2 regions of the Neobacillus sp. 204 genome follow, and region 2 is predicted to be linked to the other one. Evidence: predicted binding sites of a transcription regulator. Region 2 holds the regulator's gene; the other holds the start of a gene.
What was found. The regulator CtsR, encoded in region 2, represses protease genes until heat stress. The targets are predictions, from matches to a motif close to ATGGTCAATAAAGGTCAAACA.
Positions count from the first base shown of each region.

Region 1: clpP (ATP-dependent Clp endopeptidase proteolytic subunit ClpP) is a predicted target of CtsR. The motif match lies at 3,477-3,497, and genes of this name have one in related genera.

Region 1 covers NZ_JBJORY010000004.1:136,569-144,497, forward strand. Annotated here, with positions in the region: gene rapZ (RNase adapter RapZ) at 1-160, shown strand, start outside; gene ACJ004_RS09975 (gluconeogenesis factor YvcK family protein) at 157-1,140, shown strand; gene whiA (DNA-binding protein WhiA) at 1,189-2,139, shown strand; gene ACJ004_RS09985 (HPr family phosphocarrier protein) at 2,250-2,507, shown strand; gene clpP (ATP-dependent Clp endopeptidase proteolytic subunit ClpP) at 2,811-3,419, opposite strand; tRNA gene ACJ004_RS09995 (tRNA-Arg) at 3,624-3,695, shown strand; gene rpoN (RNA polymerase factor sigma-54) at 3,839-5,161, shown strand; gene ACJ004_RS10005 (glutaredoxin family protein) at 5,158-5,439, shown strand; gene ACJ004_RS10010 (sugar-binding transcriptional regulator) at 5,568-6,590, shown strand; gene gap (type I glyceraldehyde-3-phosphate dehydrogenase) at 6,644-7,651, shown strand; gene ACJ004_RS10020 (phosphoglycerate kinase) at 7,806-7,929, shown strand, end outside.
Region 2 covers NZ_JBJORY010000017.1:118-8,046, reverse strand. Annotated here, with positions in the region: gene disA (DNA integrity scanning diadenylate cyclase DisA) at 80-1,153, opposite strand; gene radA (DNA repair protein RadA) at 1,157-2,539, opposite strand; gene clpC (ATP-dependent protease ATP-binding subunit ClpC) at 2,741-5,182, opposite strand; gene mcsB (protein-arginine kinase McsB) at 5,200-6,270, opposite strand; gene mcsA (protein-arginine kinase activator protein McsA) at 6,272-6,820, opposite strand; gene ACJ004_RS25510 (CtsR family transcriptional regulator) at 6,846-7,307, opposite strand.

The DNA.
Region 1 (7,929 bases), on a different contig from region 2:
ACGAGAAGGTAAAGCGCAGCTGGTTATTGCGATTGGCTGTACAGGTGGACAGCATCGTTCGGTAACACTAGCTGAGTATCTTGGTGAATTTTTTCAAAAGGACTACAAGACATGTATTTCTCATCGTGACATTGAGAGGAGAAAGGAAAAAACAACATGAGCATTTACGGACAGCCACGAATTGTCGTCATTGGCGGGGGAACAGGATTGCCAGTTTTATTGCGTGGATTAAAGCAGTTTCCTGTGGATATTACCGCCATTGTGACAGTCGCGGATGACGGCGGCAGCTCAGGACGTTTGCGTGAGGATTTGCATATTCCTCCTCCTGGTGACATCCGCAATGTGTTAGCATCATTATCGGATGTAGAACCGCTCGTTGAGGAAATGTTTCAGCATCGATTTAAAACATCGAATGAACTTTCCGGACATTCGCTTGGAAATTTAATTTTGGCAGCTATGACCTCGATCACGGGGAATTTTGTTCACGCCATTCAGGAAATGAGTAAGATTTTAAATGTTCACGGCAAAGTCCTTCCAGCAGCAAATCAAAGTGTTGTTCTCCATGCTGAAATGGAAGACGGGACGATTGTCTCAGGGGAATCAAAAATTCCTTACTCCGGTAAAAGAATTAAAAAGGTGTTTATGACACCGGAAAAAATTCGTCCATTACCAGAGACCCTTCAAGCCATCCGTCAGGCTGATTTAATCATCATCGGGCCAGGAAGCTTATATACAAGCATTTTGCCTAATCTGCTGGTTCCAAAAATCGGGGATGAACTGTGCCGATCACATGCCAAAAAGGTCTATATCTGTAATTTAATGACTCAGGCTGGAGAAACACATGGTTTTTCAGCAAGCGATCATGTAAAAGCGCTCTATGATCATATGAGCTGTGCTTTTATCAATACAATCCTTGTTAACAATGAAGAAATCCCACAGGACATCCAGCTTCGCTATAATGAAGAGTTGGCAGACCCTGTTGTCTACGATTTGCAGCGGCTGTTTGAATTAGGGCTTGAAGTGGTTCATGCGGATATTGCTTATCAAGAAAATGGGGCATTAAGGCATGACCCGAAAAAAGTCGCAAAAATTTTATATAATTTGCTTTTAGATGAAACCAAAAAGCGTTATGAAACGTAAATATAGTACTTATTAAAAAAACACATTGTTTTTTTAGGGGGTGAAGGGATGTCTTTCGCTTCGGAAACGAAAAAGGAATTAACTAACTTAGAAGTGAAAACGTGCTGCATTCAAGCAGAGCTGTCGGCTCTCATTCGGATGAATGGTTCCCTTTCATTCTCAAATCGTAAGTTAGTTGTTGATATTCAAACCGAAAATGCTGCGATTGCCAGAAGAATTTATACATTAATAAAAAAGAGTTACGACGTCCAAGTAGAGTTGCTTGTGCGGAAAAAGATGCGTTTGAAAAAAAACAACGTCTATATTGTCCGCTTATCCCAGCAGGCTAAGGAAATTCTCGAGGATACAAAAATTATCGGTGAGGGTTTTACCATCATTCATGATATTTCGCAGGAACTTGTGAAAAAGAAATGTTGTAAGCGTTCTTATCTGCGCGGTGCATTTCTAGCGGGTGGATCCGTCAATAATCCTGAAACATCTTCTTATCATTTAGAAATTTTTTCGCTCTATAAAGAACACAATGATTCTTTATGCGAATTAATGAATACATTTGGACTGAATAGTAAAACACTTGAACGCAAAAAAGGCTATATTACCTATTTAAAAGAAGCGGAGAAAATCACCGAGTTCTTAAATATCGTCGGTGCTCATAACGCCTTGCTCCGCTTCGAAGATGTTCGAATTGTTCGTGATATGCGCAATTCAGTTAATCGGCTTGTAAACTGTGAAACCGCCAATCTTAATAAAACGATTGGTGCTTCGATTAGGCAGGTCGAGAATATTCGCTACATCAATCAAACGGTTGGTCTGCAAATTTTACCTGAAAAATTAAGAGAAATTGCAGAACTCCGCTTAAATTATACAGATGTGACCCTTAAAGAATTGGGCGAAATGGTTTCTGGTGGTGCCATCAGTAAATCTGGAATTAATCATCGTTTAAGAAAAATTGATGCAATCGCAGAAAAGCTTCGTGCAGGGGATATAGTTATAAAAGAATAAAACAATTCTCAAGCAGCTAAACATGTGAAAGCCATAACATGTGCTCGCAACCAAATATTGTGAACAAAAACTAATAAAAATAGAGAATAAACATGAGGAGGAATTGTGTAATGTTAGTGAAACAAGTAGAAGTAAAATTAAAAACTGGCCTTCAAGCACGGCCTGCCGCTCTTTTTGTCCAAGAAGCCAACCGGTTTACAGCGGATATTTTCCTTGAAAAGGACGGAAAGAAAGTGAATGCGAAAAGCATTATGGGCTTAATGAGTCTTGCAGTTGGCTCGGGTGTCATGATTGATATCGTTGCAGATGGCGAGGATGAAGCTTCTGCCATTGAAGCATTAGCTGATTTTATCCAGAAAGAACATTAATTATTTACGACCGGCTCCAATTTGGAACCGGTCGTTTCGATTTTAAATGGCTCTTTTCTAAAAGATTGTTGCTTCAGATTATGTTCAAATTGTAATTGCCAGTATTACGGACATTTCGTGATGTGACTTAGCGAGTTTTGTCCGTAAGAACCGGTATTACGGACATTTCGTGATGTGGCATAGCGAGTTTTGTCCGTAAGAACTGAAGCAGCACAAAACGTTCACTCAGAATTAAGTTTGATTACGAAAACAGCCATTAAAAAAAGCAACCGGTCAATGCCGATTGCTTTTACTGTTATTTACTTATTTATTTTTCTTCTCATCATCAATTAGATTACGTGTGATGATATGGTCGATTAGACCATATTCTTTTGCACGGTCAGCCGTCATGAAATTATCGCGGTCAGTATCTTTAGCGATTACTTCAAGGGACTGTCCAGTACGTTCTGCAAGAATACCATTTAATTTTTCGCGAAGGAAGAGAATGCGTTTGGCAGCAATCTCGATTTCAGTTGCTTGTCCTTGGGCACCGCCTAGTGGTTGGTGAATCATAACCTCAGCATTTGGAAGGGCATAACGCTTGCCTTTTTCCCCAGCTGCAAGTAAGAATGCACCCATGGATGCAGCCATACCAATACAAATCGTTTGAACCTTTGGTTTGATGAATTGCATCGTATCATAAATCGCCATACCAGCTGTGATGCTGCCGCCTGGGCTGTTGATATATAAAGAAATATCTTTTTCTGGGTTATCCGCTTCAAGGAATAATAATTGTGCTACAATGCTGTTAGCCACATGATCATCGATGGCACTTCCCAACATAATAATCCGGTCTTTTAACAGACGGGAGTAAATGTCATACGCACGCTCGCCCCGGTTTGTTTGTTCAATTACTGTAGGGATTAAATTCATTTTTCTTCCTCCTTTGATTGTAAAGGTAATAGTAATATGTATTGTTATCATACACTGATGGTCAATAAAGGTCAAACCATTTGGCTTTAAAAATGTTCGACAACTTTCCCTAATCCATCATATCCAATCTTGACGATTTTAAACCAAATCACATGCTTGCAAAGTTAAAGAAACTGGCATATAATATGTAAGTCGCTAATATTTGCGCTCGTGGTGCAACGGATAGCACGCAAGCCTCCGAAGCTTGAAATGCAGGTTCGATTCCTGCCGAGCGCATCTTCAAAGCCTCCTGTTTATTGTAACAGGAGGCTTTTTATTTGATAAAACAGCCTCCTATGGTGTCACATAACTCACAGTTTATCATTTTCCATTCCCGAATTTCCTTCCATCGTGTAAAATAGACTACAGGGGGGATACGAATGAACTTAAAGGCCGGTTTATGGCAACAACAGACATTAAAATTGGCGATGACTCAGGAGTTATCGCAGGCCATTGCATTATTGCAGTACTCTGCTCATGAGTTAACTGCTTTTTTAGAAGATAAGGCACTTGAAAATCCCCTATTGCAGATTGAAAATAGCAATATTAAACCAATGAATCCATTGATTGACCGCAATCGTCGGAAACATCAAAAGGCGGAAAAGGACTGGATTGAGCAAATTGCTGATAAACCTTTTTCACTTGAAGATTATCTACTTTCTCAATTAAAAATTACAAATTTATCGGTGGAGCAGTTGAATGTCATTCGCCACCTTATCCAAAATTTAGATGAAAACGGTTACTTTGGTGGAGACCTTAATGAAATTGCTGATAAGCTAAGAGTAACAGAAGAGCTAGTTGAAGAATGCTTAGCGATTATCCAAACACTGGAGCCAGCGGGGATTGGTGCAAGAAATCTGCAAGAGTGCCTATTGATGCAAATCTATTATCTAGATCCAAATAATGAATTAGCACAAAAGATTGTCTCTGAATATTTCATTCCCTTCGCCGAAAAGAAGTGGAAGCCAATTGCAAAAGAACTGAAAATAACTCTTAAGGATATCCAAGATATTTTCGACCAAATTCAATCCTTAAACCCCAAGCCAGGAACTTTATTAGGGAAAGAAGCAACGACGTATATCATTCCGGATGCCATCGTCGAGCAATCAAGCGAGGGACTAACCGTCAGGATGTCTGATGAATCGCTGCCAAGGATTAGCCTTAATGAGCAGTATTATAATAAATTTAAAGATCAAGACCAACAGGTAAGCCGCTTCCTGCAGGATAAACTCCAGGATTACCAGTGGATTCAAAAAAGTATTGAACAACGTAAAGAAACTTTAACTAAGGTGATTGCAAAAATTATTGAAAAGCAGGCTGCATTTTTTCAAAAAGGGTCACAATATTTAGTACCGATGACCATGAAGGAAATTGCCGGAGAACTTGAAATCCATGAATCCACAGTCAGCCGGGCGGTTCGAGAAAAATATGTGCAAACACCAATTGGGACGTTTTCGTTAAAGTCTTTTTTTACAAGTACGATTCAAACCACTTCAGAGGATGAAAATACCTCATCCACACAAGTAAAGAAGAAAATTGCGACTTTAATAGAAAAAGAGAATAAACAAAAACCGCTTTCTGATCAAGAAATTGTCGAACATTTAAAAATAGAGGAAGGTATGGTGGTTTCAAGAAGGACGATTGCTAAGTACCGGGATCAATTGGGAATTCCCTCCTCTTCGAAAAGAAAAAGGTTTGAATGAAAGGAACAAAAACGATGGATCAAACAACAATCACATTATATACAAGGAAAAGCTGCCCGCTATGTGACAAGGCAAAGTCTACACTTCTGGAGCTAAACAAAGACTGGGAGTTTACCTTAGAAGAAATTGATATTGAATCCAGTGATGAATTAACCGAACAATATGGTTTGATGATCCCAGTTGTTTATATTGACGGAGTAGAAGCAGGATTCGGTGTAATTAACAAATTTGACATAAGTAACCGTTTGCATGAAAAAAAAGCCAATTTTAATAGTTGAAATAGATTTTCACTCCTGTTACAATGAAAAACGTAGCAGGGATGATTTTTTTTGAATGTAGCGGGACATAATATGTCTATGGTGGACATTTTTAGACCAACTACATATAATAAAGGAGCATGAGATTCATGCAGTCATTAATCGATATCCAAAAAAGATTATTACCCGACCTCCTGCAGGTCCTACAGAAGAGATATTCTATCCTAAGGTACATTGGTTTTATGCAGCCGGTAGGAAGACGGAGTTTAGCAGTCAGTCTCGGGTATACCGAAAGAGTCCTTCGCGGTGAAGTTGATTTCCTAAGGGAGCAAGATTTAATTTACACGAATAATGTGGGAATGAGTTTAACGCCTGAAGGGAAAAATTTGCTTGAAGACTTGGAAGGCTTTATGCGTGAGTTAAAGGGTATTGATGTGATGGAGTTGGAATTGAAGCACAAGCTGGGCATTAAAAAGGCCATCATTGTACCTGGCAATAGTGATGAATCGCCCATGGTAAAAGGTGAACTTGGCAAGGCAAGTGCTATTTGCATGAAAAAGCTTCTCAGCGGAAAAAATATCATTGCTGTAACTGGCGGTTCAACGATGGCTGCTGTCGCCGAAAGACTATCACCAGAGATTACCCAAAAGGAATTACTGTTTGTACCAGCAAGAGGCGGAGTAGGTGAGGATGTTCAAAATCAGGCAAATACGATTTGTTCGATTATGTCCAGAAACACCCAATCCAAACATCGAGTGTTCTATGTTCCTGATCAGGTCAGTACAGATATCTACGAATCGCTTATCAGAGAACCTGACATTCATGAAGTATTAAAACTAATTAAATCAGCTAGCATGGTTCTTCATGGAATTGGAGATGCTATCACAATGGCTGAACGGCGAAAAACCAACCCTGAGATTCTAAGTATGCTTGAAAGCAGCAAAGCTGTGGGTGAAGCTTTTGGCTATTATTTTAATGAACAAGGTGAAATTGTTCACAAGGTATTAACGATTGGCCTGCAGTTAGAAGATCTGGTTGGCATTCCTAATGTCATCGCGGTTGCAGGCGGGACTTCCAAGGCTAAGGCTATCAAGGCATACTTAAAACAAGCACCAGCATCGACGATTTTAATCACAGATGAAGGTGCAGCGAGAAAGTTATTAAAAGGGTAAATCCTTTTTAAAAATAAAAAACATCCTTACCCAATTAAAGGAGGAAATTTATCATGTCAGTAAAAGTTGGTATTAATGGATTTGGACGTATCGGTCGTAACGTTTTTCGTGCGGCTTTAGGAAATAGCACTGTGGAAATCGTTGCAATTAATGACTTAACTGATGCAAATATGCTTGCACATCTTCTAAAATATGATACTGTTCACGGGACTCTACAAGAAGATGTTACTGTTGATGGCGAATACCTAGTAGTTGGCGGACACAAAGTGAAAGTTCTTGCAGAACGCGATCCTGCACAATTAGGCTGGGGCGATCTTGGCGTGGACGTAGTTGTTGAATCTACAGGCCGTTTCACCAAACGTGAAGATGCTGCGAAACATCTTGAAGCAGGCGCTAAAAAAGTAATTATCTCTGCACCAGCATCTAACGAAGATATCACAATCGTAATGGGTGTTAACGAAGACAAATATGATGCAAATAACCACCATGTTATTTCAAACGCTTCTTGTACTACAAACTGTCTAGCTCCGTTTGCAAAAGTATTAAATGATACTTTTGGAATCAAACGCGGTATGATGACAACTATTCACTCATACACAAATGACCAACAAATTCTTGACTTGCCGCACAAAGACTACCGTCGTGCACGTGCAGCAGCTGAAAACATGATTCCAACTTCAACTGGTGCTGCAAAAGCAGTTGCGCTTGTTTTACCAGAACTTAAGGGTAAATTAAACGGTATGGCTATTCGCGTTCCAACACCGAACGTTTCTGTTGTTGACTTAGTAGCAGAATTAGACAGAGAAGTAACAGCTGATGAAGTTAACTCTGCATTAAAAGCAGCTGCAGAAGGCCCATTAAAAGGTATTCTAGCATACAGTGAACTTCCATTAGTTTCTACTGATTACAACGGAGCTAAAGTTTCTTCGACAATCGATGCATTATCAACAATGGTTCTTGAAGGCAACATGGTAAAAGTATTATCTTGGTACGATAACGAAGTTGGTTACTCTAACCGCGTTGTTGACCTTGTTGACTACCTTGCACAAAAAGGACTTTAATATATCGGAACGGACGATGATTGGTTTTCAATCATAAGAAGTTGAACATTACAAAGGTTTTCCAAAGGGGAGCGGGGAGTATATGCCCCCCTCCCCTTTTTTTACTGATTTTAGATAATTCATTTTCTTCATACCAAACTTTCGGAGGTCCTTTATGAATAAGAAAACTCTCAAAGATGTCGATGTAAAAGGTAAACGCGTATTTTGCCGAGTGGATTTTAACGTTCCTATGCAGGATGGTGAAATTACGGACGACACGCGGATTCGTGCGGCATTGC
Region 2 (7,929 bases):
TGGGTAGATGATTTCTCCCCATAGGGTAGCATTGGAATATTTCTGTGTCAAACAATTGGATTTTTTTTACTATTTTAAATTAGAGATGACGGTCAGTGTATAACCGCTCTTTAATTAATTTAAAGCCTTCCTTAATCTTTTTGGCACGAACTTCCCCAATCCCTTCGACATCATCGAGCTCTTCGACAGATGCTGAGATGATTTTGGCGAGTTCACCAAAACTGCTAATTAAATTTTCAATAATGATAGATGGAAGTCTGGGAATTTTATTAAGAATGCGGTAACCGCGCGGATTTTTATTCTCATCAAGATGAACATAACCAAGATACCCCATTAGTTTTAATAACACCATATCCTCTATCGTTCCATTCGTAGTCATTGCCTGCATCCGGTTGAGCACGTCTCTGGCCTTGACGTCTCTATCAAAGGCATAATCTTTGATAATGAGCATCGTCTCCACTTCCAAATCGGTTAAGATTTCATTCAGTTGTAAACGAATGAGACGGCCTTCAGTCCCTAATTCATGTAAATAGGTTAGCAGCTCGTTTTTGATCTTTAGGACCATTTCAAACCGATGGAGAACTAGTAAAAAGTCGTTATAGGTTACGGACTCTTCGAACTCCAGAATACTCAGATTGGTAATACTTTGTTCTAGGACAGTCTTATACTTTTCAAGCGTCTGAATGGCTTGATTGGCCTTTGTTAAAATAACCGCAATATCTTTTAAGGCATAACGGAAATTCCCTTGATACAGGGTAATAACATTTCTCCTTTGGGAGATCGCGATGACTAGTGCTTTTGTTTGTTTTGCTGTTCTTTCAGCGGTGCGGTGCCGCATTCCTGTTTCTGTAGAGGGGATATCTGAGTCAGGGGCTAGCTGGGCATTAGCAAACAAAATTTTATTCCCTAATTCATTAAGGATAATAGCGCCGTCCATTTTGGCCAATTCATATAAAAAGCTTGGCGAAAACGGACAATTAATTTCAAACCCACCATCAACGATACTTTTTACTTTTTCGTTAAAACCTATGACAATAAGGCCTCCTGTGTTGGCACGAAGTACATTGTCGATGCCCTCACGAATGGGTGTACCAGGTGCAAGGAACTGTAATACTTCACTTACTGTATGCTCTCCTAACTTTTTACTTTCCATCTGCTACCCTCCCAACGCTGCTTTTAATGCTTCACTTACATTCGAAACACCAATAAGTTCGACTCCCGTCGGTCCTTTCCAGCCGCCAAGATTATTAGCAGGTAGAATGACGCGCTCAAAACCAAGTTTGGCAGCTTCTTGGACACGCTGCTCAATCCTTGACACCCTTCTTACTTCACCGGTTAACCCGACTTCCCCAATGATACAATCAGTCGGTCTTGTCGGCTTATCTCTGAAACTTGAAGCAATACTGACAGCAACGGCTAAATCAATCGCTGGCTCATCCAATTTCACGCCACCAGCCACTTTTAGATAGGCATCCTGGTTCTGAAGGAGCATCCCGACCCGCTTTTCTAAAACTGCCATCAAAAGTGGCACACGGTTATGATCAATACCTGTGGCCATTCTTCGTGGGTTTCCAAAACTGGTTGGGGAAATTAAGGCTTGAATTTCCACAAGGACCGGTCTTGTCCCTTCCATCGATGCCACTACCGTGGAGCCTGCTGCACCCCGCGAACGCTCCTCTAAGAATATTTCAGAAGGATTGGCTACCTCTTCAAGGCCCAATTCTTTCATCTCAAAAATTCCCATTTCATTGGTCGAACCAAATCGATTTTTAACGGCTCTCAGGATTCGATAGGTATGGTGTCTTTCTCCTTCAAAATAAAGGACGGTATCCACCATATGTTCTAACAGCCTTGGACCCGCAATGGACCCTTCTTTTGTTACGTGTCCAACAATAAAGATCGCAATCCCTTTGGTCTTCCCAATTCTCATTAATTCCGAGGTACACTCACGAACCTGTGAGACACTCCCTGGCGCGCTTGTTACATCTGGGTGAAAGACCGTTTGGATCGAATCGATGATGACAAAGCTTGGACTCGTACCATCGATGGTCCGGTTAATTTCCTCAAGATTTGTTTCAGAGTATACGAGGAGATTTTCAGAAGAGATACCTAATCGCTCTGCACGAAGTTTGGTTTGCCGCAACGATTCTTCACCCGATATGTATAAAACCTGATTTCCTTTATTCGCGAGTTGCGATGAAACTTGTAAGAGAAGCGTTGACTTCCCAATTCCTGGGTCTCCACCAATTAACACTAATGAGCCCTTAACCACACCGCCGCCAAGGACACGGTTTAATTCGTTTAAATCAGTAAGAATCCGTGGTTCATTTTCCATTTCAATGGAATTAATTGGCATTGGTTTCGCTAGAAGCCCTGTTCCACTTTGAGAATGAGCAAAGGCCCCTCTTCTCGTGGCACCAGTTACTTCAACTTCCTCAACCATCTTATTCCATTCACCGCAGCCAGGACATTTTCCCATCCACTTTGGTGATTCATATCCGCATTCCTGACACATAAACTTAGTCTTTCGTTTTGCCATAATCTTCGATCCTCTCTTGCCACATAAGAAAGGCACAAGCACCATATAGCGGAATACGCCGGGTGCTAGAGCCAAAATTTGCTAACTATTTAAAGGTTACCACACCTATTTTACTTTTTCATTTCAAAAAATCGATAGAAAAAGAGGTACACGAATATACTTTATTTACGTGTACCTCTCCATAGGTATTTCTACCAAGTTCTATTTTACTAAACTTGTTTTCTCAGCCATTCGAACAATAAATTCTCCATTATCAACATCAATGATTGCATGCTGTCCTGTTAATAAGGTTCCCTTTAATAGTTCTTCAGAAAGTCTGTCTTCAATATGCTTTTGAATCGCACGGCGTAATGGTCGTGCTCCATACTCAGGGTCATAGCCTTCCTGAGAAATTTTCTCCTTTGCTGCAGCGGTTAGTTCTAAAGATATATTTTGTTCTTTTAAGCGTTTCACTAACTGCTCTGATAACAAAGTAACAATTTCTTCAAGATGCTTTCTCTCTAACGCATGGAAAACAATAATTTCATCGATACGGTTCAAAAATTCAGGACGGAAGGCTTTCTTTAATTCGCCCATCACTTTCCCCTTCATATCTTTATAATCCTGCTCACCATCCTGAATATTAAAGCCCACATACTTGTTGCGTTTTAGTGCTTCAGCACCAACATTGGACGTCATAATCAGAACTGTATTACGGAAGTCAACCGTTCTACCTTTGGAATCAGTTAACCGTCCATCTTCAAGGACTTGCAGAAGGATATTAAATACATCCGGATGTGCCTTTTCAATTTCATCTAGTAATACAACTGAATATGGCTTTCTGCGAACCTTTTCTGTTAATTGGCCGCCTTCCTCATAGCCGACATATCCTGGTGGTGAACCAACCAGACGCGAGGTCGAGTGTTTCTCCATGTACTCAGACATATCAATCCGAATCATCGCATCCTCATCACCAAACATAGCCTCTGCAAGGGCTCGTGCTAATTCAGTTTTTCCTACACCTGTAGGTCCAAGGAAGACGAAGGAACCAATTGGTCGTTTTGGATCCTTTAACCCTGCTCGGGCACGACGGACAGCCTTAGAAACGGCTTTAACCGCCTCTTCCTGGCCTATCACACGAGAATGAAGAACTTCCTCTAAATTAAGGAGCTTTGTCATCTCAGTTTGGGCAAGCTTGGAAACAGGAACTCCGGTCCAGCTGGAAACAACACTTGCGATATCTTCCACGGTTACTTCATTATTTTCTTTCCCTTGTTTTTCCTTCCAATTCTTCTTCGTTTCCTCCAGTTGTTCACGTAAACGCTGTTCAGTATCCCTTAAGGAAGCAGCTTTTTCAAATTCTTGACTCTGAACAGCAGAATCTTTTTCCTTGCGAACTTCTTCCAGTTTCACTTCTAATTCTTTCAAATTAGGCGGAGTGGTAAAGGAGCGGAGACGTACCTTAGAACCTGCTTCATCGATTAAATCAATTGCCTTATCTGGCAGGAAACGGTCAGAGATATAGCGGTCTGATAGTTTGACAGCTGCTTGAATCGCTTCATCAGTAATCGATACACGGTGATGTGCCTCGTAACGGTCGCGTAGTCCTTCTAAGATCTGAATCGATTCTTCCATGGTTGGCTCATCGACACGAATTGGCTGGAAGCGACGTTCTAGCGCTGCATCTTTTTCGATATATTTACGATATTCATCGAGTGTCGTCGCTCCAATACATTGGAGTTCTCCGCGCGCAAGTGACGGCTTTAAGATATTAGAAGCATCAATCGCTCCCTCAGCGCCGCCTGCGCCAATTAAGGTATGCAACTCATCAATGAAAAGAATAATATTGCCTGCTTGGCGAATTTCATCCATTACTTTTTTCAAACGGTCTTCAAATTCGCCTCGATATTTCGTACCGGCGACGACTGTTCCCATATCGAGAGTCATCACTCGTTTATCACGAAGAATTTCCGGCACTTCGTTATTAACAATTTGTTGGGCCAGACCCTCTGCAATTGCTGTTTTACCTACACCAGGCTCACCGATTAATACAGGGTTATTTTTTGTCCGACGGCTTAATACTTCAATGACACGTTGAATTTCCTTCCCGCGTCCAATCACAGGGTCAAGGCTTCCTTCACGGGCAATAGAGGTTAGATCCCGGGCAAGACTATCAAGCGTTGGGGTGTTCGCACTAGCAGATGCCCCGCCTTGATGCCCACCAGACTCATTGCTTCCTAATAGTTGAAGCACTTGCTGCCTCGCCTTATTTAAACTTACCCCAAGATTGTTAAGTACTCGTGCGGCAACCCCTTCCCCTTCACGGATTAAGCCAAGGAGAATATGCTCGGTCCCAACATAGGAATGTCCTAATTTACGGGCCTCATCCATCGATAGTTCAATGACTTTTTTAGCCCTTGGAGTATAGTGGATGGTTTGAGAAGCTTCCTGTCCTTTGCCAATTAAGTTTTCTACTTCTTTTTGGATTTTTTCAGAACCTAAGCCAAGGCCATAAAGTGCCTTTGCTGCAATTCCTTCTCCTTCACGAGTTAATCCTAATAAAATGTGCTCTGTTCCAATATTGTTATGTCCAAGACGAATCGCTTCCTCTTGTGCTAATGCTAGAACTTTCTGCGCTCTTTCAGTAAAACGGCCGAACATCATATTCTCTTCCTCCTCACCTATTTTTCTTGCTCCATTTTTATTCGTTCCCTAATTAATGCTGCCCGTCGGATATCTCTTTCATGTGGTCTTAATGAACCCCCAGCATATTGCTGTAAGAAACCTGGCTGGGTCAAGATCATTAATTCATTCAATATCGTCTTAGGCATATTTTCAATATAACCCATATCTATTCCAAGCCGAACATCAGATAAACACCTTGCTGCTTCTTTCGTTTCAATAATTCGGCTATTAGATAACACACCTAGTGATCGGAACACCCTGTCTTCTAATTGTATGTTTGAAGTTTTCCGTAATGCTTCACGTGCTGACCTTTCTTGTGAAATTAACTGGCTAACAACCCCCTTAAGATCACGGCAAATATCTTCTTCCGATTTTCCAAGGGTTATTTGATTAGAAATTTGAAAGATATTTCCTAATGCTTCGCTGCCTTCACCGTAAATTCCTCTAACAACTAGACCTAATTGATTAATTGCAGGAATAATTCGATTAATTTGCTGCGTTAAAATCAACCCTGGCAAGTGCATCATGACAGAAGCACGGAGACCTGTTCCAACATTAGTAGGGCAGCTGGTTAAATAACCGTGTTTTTCATCAAATGCGTATTGAATATTACTCTCAAGCCAATCATCAATTTCATTTGCAGCGTCTAAGGCTTCAGATAATTGCAAACCAGGAAACAAACATTGAATACGGATATGATCCTCTTCATTAATCATAATACTAACTTCTTCATTTTCGGTTAATAGAACAGCCCCATAGGGTGAGTCCTCTGCAAGATTTGGGCTGATTAAATGTTTTTCCACTAATACCCTTTTTTGCAGGGGCTGAAGTTCATCAATTTTCAGTAACTCCAGTTGGCCAAACTTTTGAATAGAGGACTGATTAATGATTTCCTCCGTTTTTTCAATGATCATTTTTGCTTCTTCATGTGAAAAAAGCGTTGGAAATTTATAAGCATCAAAGTTACGAGCCAAACGAATTCGGGAACTGAGGACAATATCTGAATCAGGTCCTTCCGAACTCATCCAGGAGCTGACAGCTTGATTTAAAAACCGTTCAAGCGACACGTTATTCCCCTCCCTCGTGGCTAGTTGCTAATTTTCTCTCTAAATGACGTATCTCATCACGAATCTCAGCTGCCTTTTCAAATTCTTCATTGGCAATTGACTCTTTTAGAGTACTCTTTAATTCATCAATTTGTTTTCGAAGATGGATGCCTCCACCAATTCTCTTTGGTATTTTCCCATTATGTGTCCAGTTTCCGCTGTGAAGTCTCTTTAACACGGGGTTCAGTTGTTCTTTAAAAGCTTCATAGCAATGAGAACAACCGAAGCGGCCGACTTTTAAAAACTGCGGAAATGTCATCGAGCAAGTGTCGCATTGAAGGATTTCCTCCTGATGAAATGGACTTTGACTAGGCTTTTGAAAGGTAGGGTCTATATTTAATAATCCTGCTAATAAATTATTAAAAGCGAATCCAGATTCCCCATTAAAAATAAACATTTCTCCTTTTTCCTGAGCACACTTTTCACAAAGATGAACTTCCGTTTTTTCACCATTAATGATTTTTGTAAAATGGAGGGCTGCAGGTCTTTGGTTGCATTCCTGGCAAATCATACTTTCACCTCTCAAGCGAAAAAATTTATTTATATTTTAAAGATGTTAACATAGCCTTTAGCATTCTTGCTCTTAATTCATCTCGGTATGGAAGATCAATATAAAGAACGGAACGATCAATAACACTTAACATAATTTTCGCTTCCCGCTGTGAGACAATTTCTTCTTGAACAAGTCTGAAAATGACATCTTCAGCACTTGTTTGACTAATTCTGCTTTGAATAAGTGCAAGCGATTGATCAATTAAATGGGCAAGGTCATGGGATTGGACCTTCATGATCCGTATATATCCACCACCGCCGCGTTTACTTTCAACAATATATCCTCTTTCAATGGTGAAACGGGTATTAATTACATAATTTATTTGTGATGGAACGCATTGGAATTTATCAGCGACTTCACTTCGTTTAATTTCAACAAGGTCTTTTTCACTTAATTCCAATACTTGTTTGAGATATTTTTCAATAATATCAGAGATGTTTCTCATCTTCCCACCCCCATTCTCTGACTTTGACTATATTTGACTAAATTATACTGAATTTTTTATGTAGATGCAACGATTCACTACTAATGATTTTCTCCAAATCTCGCCATTGTGAAACCTAGGAAAAGTTAAAAATGTATTGCTGTGTTGGGGAGTAGTTGATTAAGAACAAAAAAAGACAACGTATTTGGGTTGACTGTGATTTGCCGGCCACCTATATTGTGTAATGAATAGAGGGTCCTAAAGAATTTTTCTTGGTAGCGGTGAATTTTACGGCTGGTTGGCATCGGTGGAGGCCTCTTTACTCTTGTTTGTACATTTAAAACCATCTTTTGTTTCTGTTTAAGGTCTTTGTACCTTGTACGAGCATTATAGATCCTCTTTTGTTACCGCTAAAGGCTTCTTTTCTCATCTTCGGGCATTAAAGAGCCTCTTTTGTTACCGTTCAGGAACTTTTTCCTCTTCTTCGGGCATTAAAGGGCCTCTTTTGTTACCGTTCAGGGACTTTCTCCTCATCTTCGGGCATTAAAGAGCCTCTTTTGTTACCGTTCAGGGACTTTTTCCTCCTCTTCAGGCATTAAAGAGCCTCTTTTGTTACCGTTCAGGAACTTTCTCCTCTTCTTCG